One region of the Psychromicrobium lacuslunae genome, then DNA from elsewhere that is predicted to be linked to it. Evidence: riboswitches for the same ligand, from Rfam matches in the RefSeq annotation. Region 1 holds a riboswitch; the other holds the start of a gene.
What was found. A riboswitch is a leader RNA that binds a small molecule or an ion and turns the genes downstream of it on or off. The one in region 1 is predicted to bind S-adenosylmethionine.
Positions count from the first base shown of each region.

Region 1 (4,416 bases):
TCACCCGCACTAAAACCGGCGTCATCCAGTCGCGCTTACAGAACGACGTCGGCGGCGTCGCCAGCGTGCTCACCAATACCGTGACGGCGGTCTTAGGTAACACCGTGACAGTAATAGCTGCTTTCGTGGCGATGCTGCTGTTGAACTGGCAGCTCACCGTGGTCGCCGTCGTGCTGATGCCGATCCTGGTGATCGCGCAACGCAAGGTCGGCAAGGTCAGGGCAAAAATTGCCACCCAAACCCAGGAATCGCTCTCCGAAATGTCGGCCATCACCCAGGAGACCCTGAGCGTCTCGGGCATTCTATTGGCGAAAAGCTTCACCATGCAGGGCGCCGAGATCGATAGATACTCTGCCGAGAACCGTAAACAAATAGCGTTGCAGGTTCGTCAGGCGATGAGCGGGCAATGGTTCTTCGCCATTGTCACGATCTTCCTCTCCTCGATTCCGGCGATTGTTTACCTGGTAGCCGGGCTGCTCGTCGATAACGGCGCTCAGGCCATCACCGCTGGCACCATCGTCGCCTTCACCACGGTGCAGGCTCGACTGCTTTTCCCGCTCACCAGCCTGATGCGAGTGGCCCTCGACTTACAAACCTCCGGGGCACTTTTCGCTCGGATCTTCGAATACCTCGACCTCACCCCAGCCATCGCCGACCGGCCCGAGGCGGTGGAACTGCCAAGGGACACCCGGCTAGGCGGTATCCGCTTCAAAGAAGTCAGCTTCGCTTACCCCGACGCCCAGCCAGAAGAACGCCCCACTCTGGACCGCATTTCTTTCAGCATTGAACCCGGGCAGTTCGCCGCCTTCGTAGGGTCCTCGGGTGCCGGAAAAACTACCATTTCGTATCTGATCCCGAGGCTCTACGAGGCAAGCTCTGGCAGCATCGAATTCGCCGGTGTGGATGTTCGGGAACTCAAGCAGAACTCCTTGGTGTCCCACATCGGCATCGTCTCTCAAGAGACCTATCTCTTCCACGCCAGCATCGCCGACAATCTGCGATACGCCAAGCCCGACGCCAGTCAGCAGGAACTCGACCAAGCCACCCAACAGGCCAATATTTATTCGACCATCATGAGCTTCCCGGAGGGTTTCGATACCCTGGTCGGCGAGCGCGGTTATCGACTCTCCGGTGGCGAGAAGCAGCGGATCGCGATTGCCCGAGTGTTGTTGAAAGACCCTGCGGTACTGGTCCTCGATGAGGCCACTAGTGCACTCGATTCGATCTCAGAACGCGTCGTGCAGGCCGCGCTGGAAACCGCTTCGCATGGTCGAACCACGGTAGCGATTGCGCATCGACTCTCCACCGTGGTCTCGGCAGACGTGATTTTCGTCGTCGAACAGGGTCGGATTGTGGAATCCGGCAGTCATCAGGAACTGCTCGCCGCAGCGGGGCGGTATGCGGCTCTCTACCGGGAACAGGCAAGCAGTCAAGCCTCGCAATAAAGTCACTAGCATGCCAAGGCTCGGCCCACTTTGTGCTACTTTGACGATGAGTAATGAGCGCCAGCGCGCAACCAAAGACTTGGTTGCACTGCCCTGACTTGCTGGCCGGCAACCCTCGATTCCGGTGGGGTGCCTCAGGTGAGTACTCGGCAACGTATTGAGGTTGCAAGCGTGGAATCGCTCCGGCTTGCTCCGACGCAAAAGGAGAATCTAATGGCTGACGCCCCCCTTACCTACCGGTTGCTGACCGGTCCCGATGACCACGCCTTCTGTCAGAGAGTCAGCGACGCGATTGCCGAAGGATACGTGCTGTACGGCAGCCCCTCGGTGACCTCCAACGGCGGCCAGGTAATCGCTGCTCAAGCTGTGGTGCTGCCCGGCTTTAACGCCACTGTGGGATCGGAGTCGGCGCAATGAGCTACGCGGGCGATCTCACCCCAGAACAGGCTTGGCAGAAGGTTTCCGACGGGGCCGTACTGGTCGATGTGCGGACCGAGGCGGAGTGGCAACTCATCGGGGTGCCGGACACTTCGAGCATCGAAGCAGAACCGCGCTTTGTGCAGTGGAATCTGGCTGGCGGGGTTTGGAATACGGATTTCCTCGCTCAGTTACAGCAGACCGTGCCAGCCGAGGCTGAGCTGGTTTTCCTCTGTCGTTCCGGCGCCCGCTCGATCTCGGCCGCCGAGGCGGCCACCGAGGCCGGTTTCACCTCCTTCAATGTCCTGGAAGGCTTCGAAGGAGTACCCGATGCCTACGGTGATCGAGTCGTCAACGGCTGGAAGAACCGCAAGTTGCCTTGGAAGAAGGGCGCATGAGCTTCAACCCCTTAGCCTCCGACTGGGCCGCCGACACTCAGGCGGTACGTGGCGGCTTAGACCGCACCGGCTTCTTCGAAACCTCGGAGGCGATCTTCATCAATTCGGGTTTCGTCTATGACTCTGCCGAGGCCGCAGAGCGGGCCTTCACTGGTGAGGATGAGCGCTTCGTCTATTCTCGTTATGGCAATCCGACGGTGGCGACCTTCCAAGAACGACTGCGGCTGTTGGAGGGTACCGAAGCTTGCTTCGCGACTGCCTCTGGCATGTCGGCGGTGTTTGTTGCCCTCGGTGCATTGCTTGCTGCCGGGGATCGGGTGGTTGCTTCCCGATCCCTCTTCGGTTCCTGTTTTGTGATCTTGAATGAAATCCTGCCGCGCTGGGGCGTCGAAACCGTCTTCGTGGACGGCCCAGATCTGGAGCAGTGGAAGGAAGCGCTCTCGGTGCCGACCACGGCGGTGTTCTTCGAATCTCCCTCCAACCCAATGCAGGAGATCGTCGATATCCGCGCGGTCTGCGAGCTAGCGCACGCCGCCGGTGCCCAGGTGGTGGCCGATAATGTCTTTGCCACTCCGTTGCTGCAACGCTGCACCGATCTCGGCGCTGACATCGTGGTTTACTCCGGCACCAAGCACATTGACGGCCAGGGCCGGGTGATGGGCGGCGCGATCCTGGGCAGCAAGGAATTCATCGACGGTCCGGTGAAACAGCTCATGCGGCACACCGGCCCGGCGCTCTCCTCCTTCAATGCCTGGGTGCTCACCAAAGGGCTGGAAACGCTCTCGCTGCGGGTCAATCATTCCTGCGCTTCGGCGCTGGCGCTGGCGGAATTCCTGGAGGCGCAGCCCGCTGTGGAGTGGGTGAGGTACCCGTTATTGAAGTCTCATCCACAGTACAAGCTGGCGTCCCAGCAAATGACGGCGGGCGGTACCGTGCTGACCTTCGCGCTGCGCGGCGGCAAAACGGAGGCCTTCGCACTACTGAACGCCCTCGAGGTGATCGATATTTCGAATAACCTCGGCGACTCGAAATCCTTGATCACCCACCCGGCCACCACCACGCACCGTGCAATGGGGCCGGAAGGCCGGGCCGCCATCGGCCTGGGCGACGGTGTGGTGCGGCTTTCGGTCGGGTTAGAAGATCTCAACGATTTGCGGGCGGACCTGAGCCAGGCCTTGGCGAAGCTTTGAGTCGAACCGAGGAACTCTGAGAACTTGCTCGTCTGGCGCTCGCCAGCTAGCCGCCAATTGGCGGTTAGCGACTCCGAAGCTGCACCGCTGCGGCGGTACCGCACGGTCCGGCTAAGCGGCAGGATAAGGATAAGAGTAAATCAGATCGAGCAAAGGAACTCTCGTGTCCCTCAATGAACCCACCGCGCAGGATGCTCCCGCCAGTCTCAAGCGTCCCAGTTACGATCCCGAGTTGGCGGCGCTCTTGCAGGCCAACCCGGAGCTCGGCATCCCGCCGCTGAGCCTTGACAGGATCGAGCAGATCAGGGCCATCGATCAATCAATTGAGCTTGATGCGCTGCTCGTCGGCCGGGCCATCGAAACTCAGGAATACCAGGCGCCAGGACCGGAGGGTTCACCCGATATTAAGTTACTGGTGCTGCGATCCACCGAGTTCAGTGGTCCGCGCCCGGCGCTCTATTACATTCATGGCGGCGGCATGGTGGTGGGCACCAGGTACGCCATCTCGGAGCAGCAAGTGGACTGGGTTGAACAGTATGGCGTCACGCTCGTATCGGTGGAATACCGCTTAGCCCCGGAGCACCCACACCCGGCCCCGGTTGAAGATTGCTATGCCGGCCTGGTGTGGACAGCTGCCCAGGCCGCCGAACTGGGCCTTGATCCACGGCGTATTTTGCTCGGCGGGGTAAGCGCTGGGGGCGGCCTGGCCGCAGCGGTTACGCTCTTGGCCAGGGATCGGCAAGGCCCTGCCTTGGTGGGGCAACTACTCGCTTGCCCGATGCTTGACCATCGCAACGTGACCGTCTCCAGCCAGCAATATTCCGGCCTGGGTCAATGGGACCGAGAGAGCAACGAACTGGGCTGGTCGGCCTTGCTCGGTGACGATCACCATAATGCCGAAGTGTCGCCTTATGCTTCTCCAGCACTGGCCACCGATTTGAGCGAATTGCCGTCAACCTATCTCGA
Region 1 is NZ_CP011005.1:2,498,910-2,503,325, forward strand. Features, by position in the region: gene UM93_RS11790 (ABC transporter ATP-binding protein) at 1-1,445, shown strand, start outside; SAM riboswitch class IV at 1,495-1,623, shown strand; gene UM93_RS11795 (DUF1737 domain-containing protein) at 1,659-1,862, shown strand; gene UM93_RS11800 (rhodanese-like domain-containing protein) at 1,859-2,260, shown strand; gene UM93_RS11805 (O-succinylhomoserine sulfhydrylase) at 2,257-3,450, shown strand; gene UM93_RS11810 (alpha/beta hydrolase) at 3,614-4,416, shown strand, end outside.

Region 2 (4,416 bases), 910 kb from region 1:
TGACGACATCGGCACAACAGCCAAAACTATGCCGGAATTTCCCCAATTGTGGCAGCATATGCTCGCTCCGCAGGCCCTTGAGCGAGCGAACTAATGCCACGTGAGTGGGATGAATCCGATGTTCGGATCAGACCGAACAAAAAGGGCAGTCGGCCTCGTACCAAGGATCGCCCCGCTCATCAGGATGCACTGATCGGCCGGATCATCACCGTTGACCGCGGCCGTTATACCGCCATAGTCGATGAAGCCACCGACCAAGAACGGACGCTAGTCGCCGCCCGTGCCAGGGAGCTCCGTCGCTCCCCCGTCGTGGTCGGCGACTTTGTTGCCTTGGTCGGCGATGTCTCAGGCGAGCCCGACACGCTGGCGCGGCTGGTTCGGATTGAGCAGCGCCGCACCGTGCTGCGTCGTTCCGCTGATGACTCAGACCCGGTGGAGCGGGTGCTCGTCGCCAATGCCGACCAGCTGGTCATCGTGGTTGCCGCCGCTAGCCCGGAGCCTCGCACCGGCTTTATCGATCGGGCCCTGGTGGCAGCTTATGACGCGGGAATCGAGCCCCTGCTGCTGATCACCAAAACCGACGTCAAGGAGCCAACCGCACTGCTGGAGCACTACCAACAGCTGGATCTGAAAATTTTACTCAGCCGCACTACTGCGGAGCAGGCTGCAAGTGGCTCGGCAAGATTGGTTAGCGACGCGGTACAGCAGTTGCACGCCGAGTTGGACGGTAAGGTTTCGGTGCTGGTCGGGCATTCCGGCGTCGGGAAGTCCACCATGGTGAATGCCCTCACCGGCTCACAACGCGCCACCGGAGGGGTTAACACGGTCACCGGACGGGGCAGACATACCTCATCCTCAGCACTCGCTTTGCGCCTGGAAGCGGCAGCGCCCGGGAGCTGGATCATCGACACCCCGGGAATTCGATCATTCGGCCTGGCCCATGTGGATGCCAACCGCATCCTGCACGCTTTCGAAGATCTTGAGCCTGGCATAGCGGACTGCCCGCGCGGTTGCCGGCACGATGAAGCCGCCCCGGAATGCGGCTTGGACGCCTGGGTGGCCGGCGGTCAAGCCGGCCAGGGCGGACCCGCGCGGCTAATCTCCTACCGCCGCCTGCTCAGTGCGATCCGTGCCGTGCAATGACTTTCAGTGCCGCTCCATTACTTTCAGTGAGCTCAGACCGCTAAAACCTCACCGATCCGGGGCTTTCCCTCTCCGCCTCCCCGAAATCTGTAGCATCTCGGGATAGCGTGAGGACATGACATTGCACCTTCAGGGCTATAACGACGACCTTCGTCTGGCCCATGTGCTAGCCGATTCAGTGGATGCACAGACCATGAGCCGGTTCAAAGCGCTCGATCTGACCATTGAAACGAAACCCGATTTAACCCCGGTGACCGACGCTGATAAGGACGCCGAGGACGCCATCCGAAGCCAGCTTTCCAGAGTCCGACCGCGGGACGCCGTGTTAGGCGAAGAATTCGGTAGCAGTGGTCATGGTTCACGGCGCTGGATTATCGACCCGATTGATGGAACGAAGAATTTCATTCGAGGGGTCCCGGTCTGGGCCACCTTGATCTCGCTGGTGGACGAAGGCGTACCCGTGCTGGGCGTGGTGAGCGCACCGGCGCTGGGAAAGCGCTGGTGGGCCGCGAAAGGGACCGGAGCCTTCACCGGAAAATCGCTTGCCGCAGCCTCCCGGATCAGGGTCTCCAATGTTTCTAAGCTCTCCGACGCCTCTGTTTCCTATTCTTCGCTCAACGGTTGGCGGGAGCGCGGTAATCAGGAACAGTTCCTGGAGTTGCTTGAGACCACCTGGCGAAGCAGGGCATATGGTGATTTCTGGTCCTATTGTCTGGTCGCTGAGGGTGCCGTCGACATCGCCTGCGAACCTTCGCTCAATCTCTACGATATGGCTGCCTTGGTCCCCATTGTCACCGAAGCTGGCGGACGCTTCACTTCGCTGGAGGGCGCGGACGGACCATTCGGCGGCAACGCACTGGCCACCAATGGTATTTTGCACTCCGAGACGCTCCGGCTACTCAATCCCGAGCTAGACGATCTACTGAGCTAACCTGGTTAGCTGGCTAACTAACCTGGGGCGATTGTGACGTAACAGATTATTCCCCGGGCGATTGATCCGTTTAAGCTACTCATAGGTCACGAGTGCCAGCGCTAAACCCCGGTTTGCTGGCCGGCAACCCTCCTTTCGCGGTGGGGTGCCCCGGGTGACGACCTGGTCGATATCAAAAGATACCGGCAAGCGCGGACCCCCGATCTTGGCATCGAGGGCCTCTCAGTGGAGGATTAAATGAGTGCTGTCAGTACCGTCACGTTTCAGCAATTAGCAACCCTTGAAGACCATCAGTCGGTCGCTACAATCCAAGCCCTACAACCGGTGGTGGGCGCCGGTTTACTCGCCCCCTTGGTGCAAGGCGGTGAAGCCCGCTACGTCAACCTCGATTATGCAGCCTCGGCCCCGGCCCTAGCTTCAGTTGCTGAGTATCTCAATGAGATTCTGCCGTACTACGCCAGCGTGCACCGCGGCGCCGGTTACAGTTCTCAAATCAGCACCTCGGTCTATGAGAATTCCCGCCATATCGTGCGGGATTTCGTCAATGCCCGGCCCGATGACACAGTGATTTTCACTCGGAACACCACGGATGCCCTCAATCTTTTGGCGCGCTGCCTGCCCGCCCAAGGCGAGGTGCTCTATCTCGATATTGAGCACCACGCGAATTTGTTGCCCTGGCAACATGTCCCGCATCGCAGCGTGCTGGCCGGAGAAAGCATCGCGGAGACGATTCAGACCCTGGAACAAGAATTCAGCTTGGGCGGGGTTTCACTGCTAGCCATCACTGGCGCTTCGAATGTCACCGGCGAAGTGCTGCCGATCGCGGAACTCACCTCACTGGCGCATCGACATGGCGCCCGGATTGTGGTGGACGCCGCACAGCTAGCACCGCACCGCGCGATTGACGTGAGCGGCTGGGAGGTGGATTATCTGGCCTTTTCTGGGCATAAATTGTATGCCCCGTTCGGCTCGGGAGTACTGGTTGGACGCGCCGACTGGTTAGATACTGGTGTTCCGCTGCTTTTCGGCGGCGGTGCGGTCAAAGAGGTAAGACTGGATACGGTGAGTTGGGCTGAGGGACCGGCTCGGCACGAAGGTGGCAGCCCCAATGTGCTGGGCGCGGCTACTCTCGCCAAAGCCGCGGAGGTGCTCTCCGGGCTCAATCAAGCAGCTTGGCAGCGTCATGAACAGGATCTCCGCGAGAGTCTTGTCCGAGGCCTGGAACAAATCCCCGGCGTCAGCATTCACCGGCTTTTCAAGGATTCGGATAGCTATCCAAATAGCGGCAGTATCGGCGTGGTCAACTTTTCGGTCTCCGGCTATGACTCAGGCTTTGTCGCTGCTTACCTTTCCGCCGAGTTCGCGATCGGGGTCCGTGATGGACGTTTTTGCGCTCATCCCTTGCTACGACGCCTTGGCCTGCCCACCGGATCGCTACGCGCCAGTTTCGGCCTAGGCTCACAAGGTGAGGACGCTCAGCGGCTGATTGACGGCGTGCGCAAATTAGTTGAGCACGGCCCGTCCGGGGACTACCTAGTGGAAAGTGGCCGCTGGGTGCCAGCTAACGACTTCAGGGCTTTCCCCAGCTGGGCGCCAAATACTCCGGGCACCGCTGGCGCGGCTCCCTGCGTGGTGACTGAGTAGTTAGTGACTGAGTAGCTAGTGACAGAGTAATTGGTGACAGAGTAGTTTCTGCCGCCCTCAGCAGTGCTGATAGCTCGCCAGGATATTCTGGACTAATGCTCTTGAGGTATCACCGTTGAAGCCGGTCAAAGGCCCTAAAATCGCACCGGAACGACGCGTAGAGCTCGCCGCCGCCTTCCTGAGCGGCGGCGAGCTCTACGATCGGGTGCGACCAAGTTACCCCGTACACAGCGCCTCCTGGCTGATCCCTGAGCATGCAATGGAGGTAATCGATCTGGGCGCCGGCACTGGAAAGTTCACCGAACGATTAGTGGCTCATGGACTCAGCGTGACAGCTGTTGACCCCTCAGCGGATATGTTGCAGCAACTCAGCAACCGCTTGTCGATGGTTCGTACTGTAGTTGGCACCGCCGAGCAGTTTCCCTTGCCGAGTAGCAGCACCGACGCGGTTTTTGTAGCTCAAGCCTGGCATTGGTTCGATGCCAGCGCGGCGAGCGCTGAAATTGCTCGGGTACTCCGTCCGGGCGGCAGGCTAGGTTTGCTCTGGAATCAGCTAGACGTTCGGATTCCCTGGGTACACCGACTCTCCCGAATCATGCATGCTGGGGACGTGCATCGGCCCGAGGCCAGACCAGCAATTGGTCCGCAGTTCGGCCCAGCCACAGCGCACCTTTCACACTGGGCGCAGGAATTGACGA
Region 2 is NZ_CP011005.1:1,589,459-1,593,874, forward strand. Features, by position in the region: gene aroA (3-phosphoshikimate 1-carboxyvinyltransferase) at 1-94, shown strand, start outside; gene rsgA (ribosome small subunit-dependent GTPase A) at 94-1,143, shown strand; gene hisN (histidinol-phosphatase) at 1,259-2,074, shown strand; SAM riboswitch class IV at 2,159-2,272, shown strand; gene UM93_RS07410 (aminotransferase class V-fold PLP-dependent enzyme) at 2,312-3,718, shown strand; gene UM93_RS07415 (class I SAM-dependent methyltransferase) at 3,834-4,416, shown strand, end outside.
Region 2: it holds a riboswitch for S-adenosylmethionine, as region 1 does, so the genes downstream of both, UM93_RS07410 (aminotransferase class V-fold PLP-dependent enzyme) here and UM93_RS11795 (DUF1737 domain-containing protein) in region 1, are expected to answer to the same signal.